DNA from 3 places in the Metabacillus sp. SLBN-84 genome. Region 1 is predicted to be linked to each of the others. Evidence: riboswitches for the same ligand, from Rfam matches in the RefSeq annotation. Region 1 holds a riboswitch; each other region holds the start of a gene.

The links. A riboswitch is a leader RNA that binds a small molecule or an ion and turns the genes downstream of it on or off. The one in region 1 is predicted to bind S-adenosylmethionine.
Region 2: linked by a shared signal. The riboswitch ahead of RKD52_RS03480 (methionine ABC transporter ATP-binding protein) and the one ahead of RKD52_RS20890 (Na+/H+ antiporter NhaC family protein) in region 1 are both predicted to bind S-adenosylmethionine.
Region 3: linked by a shared signal. The riboswitch ahead of RKD52_RS16910 (bifunctional homocysteine S-methyltransferase/methylenetetrahydrofolate reductase) and the one ahead of RKD52_RS20890 (Na+/H+ antiporter NhaC family protein) in region 1 are both predicted to bind S-adenosylmethionine.

Annotation. Positions count from the first base shown of each region.
Region 1 is NZ_JBRJIP010000004.1:35,298-39,483, forward strand. Features, by position in the region: gene RKD52_RS20885 (CarD family transcriptional regulator) at 576-1,052, opposite strand; gene RKD52_RS20890 (Na+/H+ antiporter NhaC family protein) at 1,372-2,664, opposite strand; SAM riboswitch class I at 2,787-2,894, opposite strand; gene RKD52_RS20895 (SMI1/KNR4 family protein) at 3,092-3,583, opposite strand; gene RKD52_RS20900 (TetR/AcrR family transcriptional regulator) at 3,836-4,186, shown strand, end outside.
Region 2 is NZ_JBRJIP010000001.1:722,802-726,987, forward strand. Features, by position in the region: gene RKD52_RS03465 (AAA family ATPase) at 1-527, opposite strand, end outside; gene RKD52_RS03470 (alpha/beta hydrolase) at 557-1,327, opposite strand; SAM riboswitch class I at 1,398-1,504, opposite strand; gene RKD52_RS03475 (DUF4395 domain-containing protein) at 1,653-2,075, shown strand; SAM riboswitch class I at 2,141-2,246, shown strand; SAM riboswitch class I at 2,330-2,434, shown strand; gene RKD52_RS03480 (methionine ABC transporter ATP-binding protein) at 2,522-3,553, shown strand; gene RKD52_RS03485 (methionine ABC transporter permease) at 3,543-4,186, shown strand, end outside.
Region 3 is NZ_JBRJIP010000001.1:3,305,175-3,309,360, forward strand. Features, by position in the region: gene RKD52_RS16895 (nuclease-related domain-containing protein) at 1-469, opposite strand, end outside; gene RKD52_RS16900 (CvfB family protein) at 678-1,535, opposite strand; gene RKD52_RS16905 (YajQ family cyclic di-GMP-binding protein) at 1,635-2,126, shown strand; SAM riboswitch class I at 2,288-2,388, shown strand; gene RKD52_RS16910 (bifunctional homocysteine S-methyltransferase/methylenetetrahydrofolate reductase) at 2,474-4,186, shown strand, end outside.

The DNA of each region.
Region 1 (4,186 bases):
CAAGATGAAGAAAGTCCACGTTATCCTTCATTAAAGGATTAAGACCATCACCACTAATCTTACCTATATGTGAATGAAACAAAAAATGGTTTCCTAGTCTGGAAACCATTTTTGCATTTGACCATATGGTGTTACCCATTCGATTATCTTTTTTACGTAAAGAAGAAACAATTACTATTCACTGTCTCAGTTGATGTACAAAATTCTCAAGGATAGAGGTGATATTGATTGTTTTTTTCTAGAAATAACGGACTAGATAATAAATTGTATACCTAAAACAATGAAAGCCCTACCTCTCTTTCATCCTTACGGCTCCTTGTCCGTGCCAGTGTGAATCAGGATTGCAAAAATCAAGCGATTATTTTATCGAGTTATTTGATGAAACTTCAAACGTTCGTAAAAGAAATTCAAAAATAGAAATGGATTAGATTGCAGAAATAACAAAAGAGGTTAATGCTCTAATAGTGAGCTGAAGAAGTTGGCTGATTTTGAAAAGATTTACTCTTAATAAGCATCATATTCCCGTCAAATTCAGGGTATTCTCGGGAGTTGTAATACATTATCTATAATTAACCTTAACAGAAACTACTTATTTGATTATCAGTGATCCCTTTAATGACTCCCAGTTCACTAATCAAAAATTCATGTGCGTTATCCAACATTTTTTTTTCACTTGTATTAAGTGCCTTTTCTTTCTTCATACGCATTAAATCGCGTATAACTTCAGCACCTTCTTGTATGTTGCCAGTTTTAATTTTGTCCGTGTTCACTTTATACCTTTGTTTCCACGTCAGTAATTTATCTGATTCTCCATGCTGAAAAATGTGTATGATGTGCTTTAATGCAATTATGTCAGTAACTGGGCGTATACTTGAACTCAATATTTTATCTGTAGGAATCATGACCTGCATATTACCTATTAACATATTTATGACATAATACTGTTGGTTTTTTCCTGATATTTCCTTATCTTCTATAGCTTTAATTACACCGACTCCGTGCATTGGATAAACAATGTTATCGCCAATTTGAAACAAATAATCCACCTCCATATATGGTAACCTTCTTAAGCTTAACATGTATATTGTTTTTAATCAAATTTTTAATAATATCATAAATTAATTTTATGTGTCAACTACTTTTTCTTTGAAGATCAAAAAATGAAAAATTAGAAGGAAATCCTGCTAATTCCTATGCGATTTGATATGTTAAATTTGAGTAAGAATTACAAGTAAACCTATTTATATCAATAAAAAAGCATACCAATTTATATGCAAATTAGTATGCTGATTGATATTTTATTTACCGTGTTATTTAGCAGTTTGCACCTTTCAGCCGAACCCGTTACCAAAAAGGACGCTGTTCATTTTCTTACGCTGCTTTTCTTTTAAATCGCGGAAATTGAATCAAGATCGCCACAATACCGCACAGGGCAATCAGTACCGGATAAAACGAGTACGGCAGAATGCTTGTCGGCGAGATGGAAGCAAATTCAGCCGCTGAAAGCATCTGCGCACCGTAGGGGATCAGTCCCTGGATGCTGCATGAAAAGATATCGAGAAGACTGGCTGATTTTCGTTTATCGATTTCATACTTGTCCGCCATATCTTTGGCAAGTGGGCCAGTCGCAATGATTGAGATTGTGTTGTTTGCCGTTGCAAGGTTCGTTGAGCTGACAAGGCCTGCAATCGCAAATTCCGCTCCTTTTTTGGAGGAAATGCGCTTTGTCATGGTTTCGAGAATAAAGTGAATGCCGCCATTACGCTTGATAAGCTCTACCATACCGCCAATCAGGAGCGAAAGAATGACAAGCTCGGCCATTCCCATAATGCCGTCTGTTATTTTCTGCAGAAACGCTGTTAATGTGTAGCTGCCGTCTGCTATTCCAATCATACCGGAAAGGATAATTCCGCCTGCAAGAACAACAATCACATTCATTCCGAGCAGGGCTGCTGCAAGAACCCCGATGTATGGAAGCATTTTTACCCAGCTGTATGCGTCGGGCGAAACAGGCGCCTGACCTCCAAGTGTCATCACAAACAGAATGACGCACGTTACGATGGCTGCAGGCAGGACGATGAAGAAGTTTACTTTAAACTTGTCTCTCATTTCCGTTTGCTGTGTTCGAACAGCCGCAATGGTTGTATCCGAGATGAACGATAAGTTATCTCCAAACATGGCACCGCCAATAATGGCACCCATTGCAAGAGCCGCAGAGATGTCTGCCTCTGTACTTATTCCGACTCCAATCGGCGCAAGAGCTGCAATCGTTCCTGTAGAGGTACCCATCGCAAGCGAAATAAACGCACCAATGATAAACAGTCCTGCAATCAGCAGGCTTTGAGGGAGAAAGGTAAGTGCCAGGTTAACCGTTGATTCAACGGCTCCCATCCCTTTTGCCACCTCCGAAAAAGCACCCGCAAGAATAAAGATAAAGACCATGATCATTAAGTCGGGGTGTCCGGCTCCTTTTGAAAAGCTCTCCACTTTTGATGTGAAGCTTTCTTTCCGGTTCATGATAAGAGCTGCTGCTGCGGCAACAAGGATTGCCACAAGGATCGGCATTTTATAGAAGTCTCCTGTGATGATGCCCGATCCCACAAACAGTCCGATGAAAATAACGAGGGGCAAAAGTGCCCAGCCGTTAGCTTTTGTGTCCATAATAACCACCTTTCAATTCTTCATATTCATAGTGTTCCGCTCTCTGCTGATAAAAGCAGCCGCATAAAAAAAGATCTCCTCTTGATAACAAGAAGAGATCCTATATCCGGAATGGAAATAAGCTCTTCTCATTTTTCAAGCGCATGGCTTGCTGGAATTGGCACAGCACTCAAGAATGCGAGTCCGCTGCCGAGGCATCACAGGGCCAGTCCCTCTGCCTCTCTTAATAAGAAGATGATATGTGTGTTTTAAAAAATACCTTTACTACATTAAGGGGTTGCGGTGCAAAAGTCAAATGGCAGTTTTTACTCGAATTATATTCTAAATTATTTTAGTTTTTTGTTAATTCTCTAAATGAAATATAGGGTTCAATAGCAGAAGCAGAAATAGAAAAAGGGCCAATACAATTTCGTATCGGCCCTTTTTCTATTTATTTCATTAACCAGAATAATTCACCTTCAAATTCAATTAGTTTTTCTATAAACTCTTCAAAGGTCATTTTAAGGTTTTGTGGAGGATCGCTATTATCAATGTCCTCATAAAATAAATAATCTTTTTCTCCTCTTTTAACTTTTTCTTCGTCTATTAAAAAATATCCAACATCTGCGTATCTCATTACACAATAATATTTTTGAGGAATTAGATGAGAAATAGAGAGGGTTTCTTGTATTGTTTCCTTTAAACTGTGGACAAAAACGCCGCTCCCCCAATCATCAGTGGAAATTCTTACCCCATTATGTAAGGTTAAAAACGTCTTATAGTCATCCGGTAAAACAAAGTTAAATTCATTCAATTCTTGTAATGATGCGGGGTCAAAAAACAAACATTTCTTTTCTGCTACCGTACCATCACTCAAATGAATTCGAATTCTACCATCTCCATCTAGCTTCGCTTTCAAAGACTTCAATGTCTCTATGATCATTTTCCACCTCAAAAAGTTACTATTTATTCCCCAAAGGAGTAACAGTTTGTTGATGCATTCCTTCTGGCAGGGCGTATAAATTTATCATATCATTATTTCCTCCTCTTTCCAGTGGATTTATATGAGGCACAACCAATGGAGACCAATGGCAGTTTTTACTCGATTCATAATCAAAATTGTTTGAATTTTTCGTTGTGTATGGAATAATATGGACTATATAGTCGGTTTTAAAAAAAGAAGGGCGGGCTGCAAATGGCTCCAATTGTATCAGAGGAATATAAGGAGAAGAAGAAGCGGCATATTCTGGACAGTTCTCTGAAGGCGTTCGGTGAAAAAGGGTTCCAGCTGGCCACCATCGATGACATTGTAGCAGAATCCGGATTGAGCAAAGGAGCCATCTATAACTATTTCAAAAGCAAGGAAGAGATTTATCTGCAGCTGATGCAAAGAAAGACAGAAGAAAATATCGCAGGATTAAAAGAACGTTTCCGTATAAAGGAAACGGCTGAAGAAAAGCTCAGGCAGTTTTTCGAAAACTATCTGGAGATCAAGCTTTCACCGGACTGGCAGCGGATGATCGGCGTTCATCTTGAGTTCTGGATT
Region 2 (4,186 bases), on a different contig from region 1:
AGGATGCGGAGGAGGGTCAGCTGCCGTGACGGGGACAGCGCTGCCTCCGGCTCATCAAGCAAATAAATGGCTTTGCTGCCGAAGCGGTTTAGGAACAGGGACAAGAACGACTCACCGTGAGACTGTTCGTGAAGCGATTTTCCTCCGTATGCACCGAAGACATCTCCTGATAGAGGATCTTCACTGAGCTCTTCAAGATGGGAGGCAAACTGGAAAAAAGATTCTGCTCTGAGAAAGAAACCATTTTTCACTTTGGGCATCCATCCGAGCCGTATGTAATCGCCAAGGTCTGACTCCGAGCTTCTCGGCTTGTATAGATGGTGGCTTCCGCCTGCAGTGTTAAAGCCGCACTGATAGGCAACGGCCTCCATCAGGGTCGATTTTCCCGAGCCGTTTTCACCGACGAAAAAAGTAACAGGGCTTGTCAGCCTCAGCTCATCCATACAGGCAATGGCCGGAATGGAAAAGGGATATGTTTTAAAAGAGGGGATATTCTCTTTCAGCAGTTTGATTGATTTTAAGAACATGTTCATCACCTGTCTACAGTTTAGCAGATTCAGACAGACAATTTATACTCCCTGGAGCAGCAAAGTTCAATATAGCCGGCTGTTTTTTCTGCAATGATATCTTTGTCAAAATCCATTGAGGCCACATGATAGGAATTCGTGAGGCTGACCATCTGTTTAAAAGGAGATGAGATGGCATGGAAAAGAACATCTGAGCTTGAGGCCGGAACAACATGGTCTTCTTCTGATTTGAAAATCAGGGCCGGACAGGTTACTTCAGAAAGCACGGGTTTCGTTGTATTGATGAGCGTCAGCAGGTTGTGGACGGCTTTAATCGGAACGGCTTCATACGTAATTTCTTCAATATCGTCCGCTTTGATATCCGGTCTTCCTTCTGGAATGAAACGGGGTTCGATTTCGTGCTGAAAAACCTCATAGCCTGGAACACTGAGTGCTGCATTGATGGTGATAAGGCCGTCAATTTCCTGGTGCCTGCAGGCAAGGTGAGCCGCTAATATTCCGCCCATGGACTGCCCGGCAACAAAGATCCTGCGACACACTTTTCTAAGCTTTTTATAGGCTTCTTCGATATTTTGAATCCAGTCTGTAAAGCAGCAGTCTTCAAAATCGAGGGGAGTAGTTCCGTGGCCTTTCAGGCGCGGGGCATAAACGGTATAGCCCTTTGCGGCCAAAAGTTTTCCAAGCTCGCCTACACTCTGAGGCGTACCGGCAAATCCGTGGCACAGAAGAATGCCGATCTCATTTCCTTTATGAAAAAAGCTTTCAGCTCCTGCAAGGACAGGCACATGTTTCGTCGTCATCATCATTTCCTCCCAATCAATTTTGAACTAAAAAACCCTCTCCTGCTTACAGCTGACAAGAGAGGGTTTGTCTTTATCGGCCAAAGCATCGTGCTTTGCTGGTTGGAGCACCTTTCCGGCGTGCGGCGGCTGCTGTGAAGTCATGGAGCCAGATCTCTCGTTCACTCTTGATAGTTTATATTTAATTCTTATTGGTTTAGTTGGTTTTAATGATCTTATCATGCTGGAGAGATAGCTGTCAATCACTTCCTTAAGCAATCCTCTTCACAAAGTTGCCTGCCTGGAGTAAAATACTTATATTCCAATCAGACAGGTGGGTTTTAGTGTGAAAACCATTCCAAAACCTCTAGTGTTAGTCAATCAATGGGTGATCGTTCTATCCGCTGCAGCGTTCTGGATCAGCGGCATGGGCGCTTTTTTACTGGTGCCTCTTACGGCCGGAATTATGGGACTGCTGTTTAAAGTAAACCCGATTATGAAAGCTGCAGGCATCTTTTTGAAAAAAGAGCCTTCAGCCTATATACAAGAAGATTTTGATCAGCAGCAGTTTAATCAGGTGATAGCAGTGATCTGCCTGAGCCTTGGGTTTGCCGGACACATGCTTGACTGGACGGTGCTTGCCTATGCGGCGACTATTATGGTTGCCATTGCTGCATTTGTTGCGATTCTCGGTTTTTGCATCGGCTGCTTTATCCGTTTTCAGTGGCAGCAGTTTAAATTCCGCAGACTTTCTAAGCAGTCCAACTGATTTTTTAAAAAAGTGTTGACTTTTAGAAAATACGAGAGTAAAGTAAGACACATCGAAAATATAGCTTCTTATCACGAGAGGTGGAGGGATATGGCCCTTTGAAACCTCGGCAGCGGACTCATTATGAGAACTGTGCCAACTCCAGCAGGCGTGAAGCCTGAGAGATGAGAAGAGCGAACGGTCTTTTTTTGCAGATCCAGCCTCTTCCTGTCTTTCAGGGAGAGGTTTTTATTTTTCAAAACTAAATCATGATTTTCTTATCCAGAGAAGCGGAGGGACTGGCCCCATGATGCTTCGGCAGCGGACTTTTGAAAAAGTACTGTGCCAATTCCAGCAGGCGATTGCCTGGGAGATGAGAAGAGAACCGGTGATTCGTTATGCCATGCCCTCTTCTTGTCGGATAGAAGAGGGTTTTTTTAATGCAAAATAAATGGGAGGTTACATAGATGATTGAATTTAAAGGCGTCACAAAGGTATACGAAAGCGGCGGCAATGAAGTGAAAGCCCTTGACGGCATTGATCTAGAGGTGAAAAAAGGGGAAATTTGCGGAGTTATCGGATTCAGCGGAGCGGGCAAAAGCACGCTGATCCGCACGGTAAACCTGCTCGAGCGTCCAACAGCAGGACAGATCATTGTTGATGGACTTGACTTGACGGCTCTCTCCAAAAAGGATGTGCGAGGAGTCAAACGGAAAATTGGCATGGTGTTTCAGCATTTCAATCTGCTGAATTCAAAAACGGTCTATGCAAATGTGGCGATGCCGCTGCTTCTCTCAAAGGCCTCGCCGAAAGTCATTAAGGAGCGGGTTGCTGAGCTGCTCTCGTTTGTAGGACTTGAGGACAAAGCGAATCAGTACCCTGATCAGTTATCAGGCGGCCAGAAACAGCGTGTCGGAATTGCAAGAGCACTTGCTACCCAGCCATCCATTCTATTGTGCGATGAAGCTACCTCAGCGCTTGATCCTCAGACAACAGCTTCGATTCTGAAGCTTTTGAAAAAAATCAACGATGAATACAACATTACGATTCTCATGATCACGCATGAAATGTCAGTTATCAGAGAGGTTTGCGATACAGTGGCCGTGATTGAAGGCGGGAAAATCATCGAATCAGGCTCTGTGTTTGAGGTTTTCTCAAATCCGAAAACAAAGACCGCTTCAAACTTTGTCAGCTCTGTTCTGAATGATTCTATTCCCGAATCGGTCCTGAAGCTTGTTCAGGAGGAAAACAGCCAGGCACAGATTTTCAAAATTAACTTTGTCGGCAAATCCTCAGGACAGCCGCTCCTTTCGCAGATTGCGAAACGATTTGACCTCCATATCAACGTCCTGTTCGGCAACATTACGGAGCTTCAGGGAATTCCGTTTGGACACTTAATCGTTGAACTTCAGGGGACAGAAAGTGAAATAAAAAGAGCGCTTCTGGTGATGAACCAGGAGAACGTATCAGTGAAAGAGGTGAATGCACATGCTAGTTGATTCTCAGCAAATAATTGATGCTTTAGTCGAAACACTCGCAATGACAGGTTTTTCCCTGCTTTTCTCCACGTTGATCGGCCTTCCGCTCGGCGTGCTGCTGGTCATTACCCGAAAGGGGCATCTATGGGAAAATGCCATTATTTTTAACATCCTGAACGGGATTGTGAATCTCTTCCGGTCAGTGCCGTTCATCATTTTGATGGTGGCGATTGTTCCGCTGACGAGACTGATTGTCGGAACGTCGATCGGAACAGCTGCAGCTGTTGTGCCGCTTGTCTTTTACGCAGGTCCTTATATTGCCAGATTAATAGAGAACTCGCTGCTTGAAGTTGACCCGGGAGTCATTGAAGCGGCAGAAGCAATGGGGGCAACGCCAAGCCAGATTATCTTTAAATTTATTGTTCCGGAAGCATTAAGCTCGCTTGTATTAAGTCTTACGATTGCGACAGTCGGACTTGTCGGCGCATCTGCGATGGCAGGGGCTGTCGGCGGAGGCGGGCTTGGAGATCTCGCCATTACATACGGCTACCAGCGCTTTGACACGGTTGTCATGATCATAACAGTGGCCATTCTTGTTGTCCTTGTTCAAGGACTGCAGACTTCAGGAAACATTTTATCGAAAAAAATCAGAAG
Region 3 (4,186 bases), on a different contig from region 1:
TGGGTTGGTCCATTGGAGCATTGTAGAGGTGAAAGCGGTGGTTTACAAAGACGACAAATGGTTCGAGGGGAAACTTGATGCTTTGATCCTGGAGGAGCCGAGTGAGCAAGGCTTCACTTCTTTTGAGCTGAAGCAGGGGGTTTTTCATTTCTTTTTTGGCCGGGGTCGACCATCTTTCTTCTTCTGCGAAGTAATCACCTTCAGAGTTCTTTACATTGAATACGTACATTTTATCAGGTTTGATAAACAGGGAATCAATTTGTACGAATGATCCGCTGATTTCAAAAAGCAGATCGCTTAATACTATGCCATCCCCTCCTTTCTCAATAAGCCACTGCTCAAAATACTTTTCTCCTTCAAAGCCTTTTTCGAGATTCCGCAATTGATTAAGAGCTTCCTCATCCAGCATACTTCTGGCGTTCAAGCTCCGGTAAACAAGCAATTCCCGGTTTTCCTTTAAGTCCTTCAACTAATAAACATCCCCTTTCGTTTTTATCAGATCCATCAATTCCTCATTCATTTTTTCAGTTCCATAAATCAATTCCCCTTCCTTAATTTCGGATCAATCACCACCTGCCCTTCCTTCTTTACACATCCATCATAAAACAATACTATTCCCACCGGCAAAAACCCAAAATCAAATTTTCCCCATAAAAAAACAGCAAACGCATAGGCGCTTACTGTTGTTCTTTTTTAAAATAAGTCCAGCCGTCTTCCTGATAGACCTTTCCTGCTTTCATAAGTGAGCCGAGCGCACGCTTGAATGCCCCTTTGCTCATGTTGAAGCGTTCTTTGATGTCATCGGGATCGCTCTTGTCAAAGAAGGGCATGGCTCCTCCTCTTTCTTCCATGTAATCACAGATCACTTGTGCATCCTCATCCAATGCCTCATGTTTGAATGGAAGGAGAGAAACGTTAAGGGTGCCGTCTTCCTTCACATCAACAACTCGTCCTGTTACAAGTTCGCCAAGACGCGGCTCTCTTTTGCGCTGGGAGGAGTGGATGAATCCTTTGTAGCCTTCTTCAGTTATGATGAAAGAACCGGCAATAATGATTCGGTAGACTCTGCCAGTAACAGTCTGATTGTTCCGGACTCCTGCAGCCGGGACGATGTTTTCCTGCATGACATCTTCCGTTGCAAGTTTTGTGAAAAATCTTCCGTTTTTCGTCACTTTCAGGGAACAGTAGAGCTTGTCGCCTTCTTTTGGCCATACACTTACATAGGCCGGAAGAATATCGTTGTCGACAAGTGCATCTTTTGAAAGGCCAATGTCGACGAATGCCCCCATGTCTTCCCTGACACTGACTACTTCTACCCATCCGAACCGGTCTTCTGATATCGTCGGCTTTTTCATTGTTGCAGCGAGACGGTCTTCATGGTCCACAATCAGGTACACCTCAACCTCATCCAATTCTTCAATTGGTTCAGTGATTTCCGTTTTGTGAAGCAGTACTCGGCTTTCTCCATCTGCTAAATAATATCCGTAATCTACTTTTTCATCTATTTTAAGCGTCATAAACGTTCCGGGATTCATGTGTTCGTTCCTTCCTTTGCAGCTGAACTGCCGTTAGTTGTTATATCATGTACATTCTACTATAATCTAAAGATAATACAAACTTTTGGGAGGATTCTTATGGCCAAGGACAGTTCGTTTGATATTGTGTCGAAGGTGGATATGCCTGAGGTAACAAATGCCATCACGATGACGATGAAAGAAATCGGCACACGCTATGATTTTAAAGGAAGCAAAAGCAGCATCACGCTTGAAAAAGAGGAGCTTGTTTTAGTTTCTGATGATGAGTTCAAAATGGATCAGCTGAAGGATGTGTTCATTTCAAAACTGATCAAGCGCAATGTGGCAACGCGCAATATTGATTACGGAAAAATTGAAGGCGCATCAGGCGGCACCATCCGCCAGCGTGCAAAGCTTGTCCAGGGTATTGATAAGGACAATGCGAAAAAGATTAACGCGATCATAAAAAATGCAGGGCTTAAAGTGAAAACGCAGGTTCAGGATGATCAGGTCCGCGTAACCGGCAAAAGCAAGGACGACCTGCAGCAGGTGATTGCAGCTGTCCGCGGAGCGGATCTGCCGATCGATGTTCAGTTCATTAATTTCAGATAAACGCGTGGACTCAGCAGGTTTTTCCTGCTGGGTCTTTTTTTATCCGGACTGTGGCAAGAATTCCTCATCAATTCAGAAAACTTTTACTTTTCGCACTTGAATCTCCTGAAAAAAACATGTAAATTAGATATAATATCATTTAGCCAATTTCATATTTTTGATTCTTATCTAGAGAAGCTGAGGGACTGGCCCGTCGAAGCTTCAGCAACCTGGCGTAAACCAAGGTGCTAATTCCAGCGATGCATCCATCGGACGATAAGAAGAAGTCATGCATACTCAAAAGTCTTCTTCTTGGAAGGCTTTTTTCTTTTTCCCATTATCAGCTGTATTTTAGGAGGTTTATAGCTTTGGCACTTTTAACAGACTTGCAGACAAAAATTCTGATCGGGGACGGAGCAATGGGCACCCTGCTTTATTCCCACGGTGTGGACCGGTGTTTTGAAGAACTGAACCTGTCAAAACCCGATGACATTCTGAATGTTCATAAGGCGTATCTTGATGCCGGAGCTGATGTCATTCAGACAAATACGTACGGGGCCAATTATATCAAGCTGTCGAGATACGGGCTTGAAGATGAGGTGCGCGCCATTAACCGCAAGGCTGTGCAGATTGCAAAGCAAGCTGCGGAAGGCACCTCAGCCTATGTCCTCGGAACAATCGGCGGGGTCCGTGCTTTTAAAAAGGGCTCTTATTCGCTTGAGGACCTGCGGCGAAATTTCAGGGAGCAGCTTTATCTTCTGCTGAACGAAGAGCCGGACGGCCTCCTGCTTGAAACGTATTATGATCTTGAAGAAATGAAGACGGTTCTTGAGATTGCAAGAAAAGAAACAGACTTGCCGATTATAACGAACATTTCCCTTCATGAAATCGGCGTTCTTCAGGACGGTACTCCTCTTTCTGACGGCCTGTCCCAGCTTGAGGAGCTCGGGGCGAATGTTGTCGGGCTGAACTGCAGGCTTGGGCCATATCATATGCTCTCATCTCTGGAAGAAGTTCCTCTTCCCGAAAAGGCCTTCCTGTCTGTTTATCCGAACAGCAGCCTCCCGACCATTGAGGAAGGCAGACTTGTTTACGGATCCGGTGAAAAATACTTCGCTGAAAGCGCACTTGCTTTTAGAAATCAGGGTGCGAGATTAATAGGCGGCTGCTGCGGAACGACTCCTGATCATATCAGGGCGATGGCTTCTGCACTTAAAGGACTGCCTCCAGTGACAGAAAAGAAGGTGAAAGCTAGGAAAGAAGAAATCTCCATTGCCTCAGCTGCCGAGAGAAAGTATCCTCCGCTGCAGGATATCGTAAAAGAAAAACGATCCATTATTGTCGAGCTTGACCCGCCGAAAAAGCTCGGTATTGAAAAATTTTTAAAAGGAGCAAAGGCCCTTCAGGAGGCTGGAATCGATGCCTTAACTCTTGCGGATAACTCTCTTGCTTCCCCAAGAATCAGCAATGGCGCGATGGGATCCATTGTCCAGCAGACCCATGGACTCCGCTCGCTGATCCATATTACGTGCCGTGACCGGAATTTAATTGGCCTGCAGTCACATTTAATGGGTCTCCATACTCTCGGCTTAACAGATGTTTTAGCCATAACAGGAGATCCGTCCAAAATCGGGGATTTCCCGGGGGCAACTTCTGTTTATGACCTTTCTTCCTTTGACTTGATCAGTCTGATTAAGCAATTTAATGACGGGCTTTCTTACTCAGGAAAACCGCTTGGCGAAAAAACGAACTTCTCAGTTGCCGCCGCCTTTAACCCGAATGTGAAGTACCTTGATAAAGCCGTTAAAAGGCTGGAGAAAAAAATAGCGTGCGGCGCTGATTATTTTATCTCCCAGCCGATCTATTCCGAAAAACAGCTGCTTGATGTCTATGAAGAAACAAAACACTTAACCGTACCGGTTTATATCGGCATTATGCCGCTCACCAGCAGCCGGAATGCCGAATTTATTCATAATGAGATTCCGGGCATTACCCTGTCTGACAGCATCCGCGAAAAAATGGCCAATGCCGGAGATGACAAGGAAAAATCGTATCAGGAGGGTCTGGCCATTGCCAAAAAC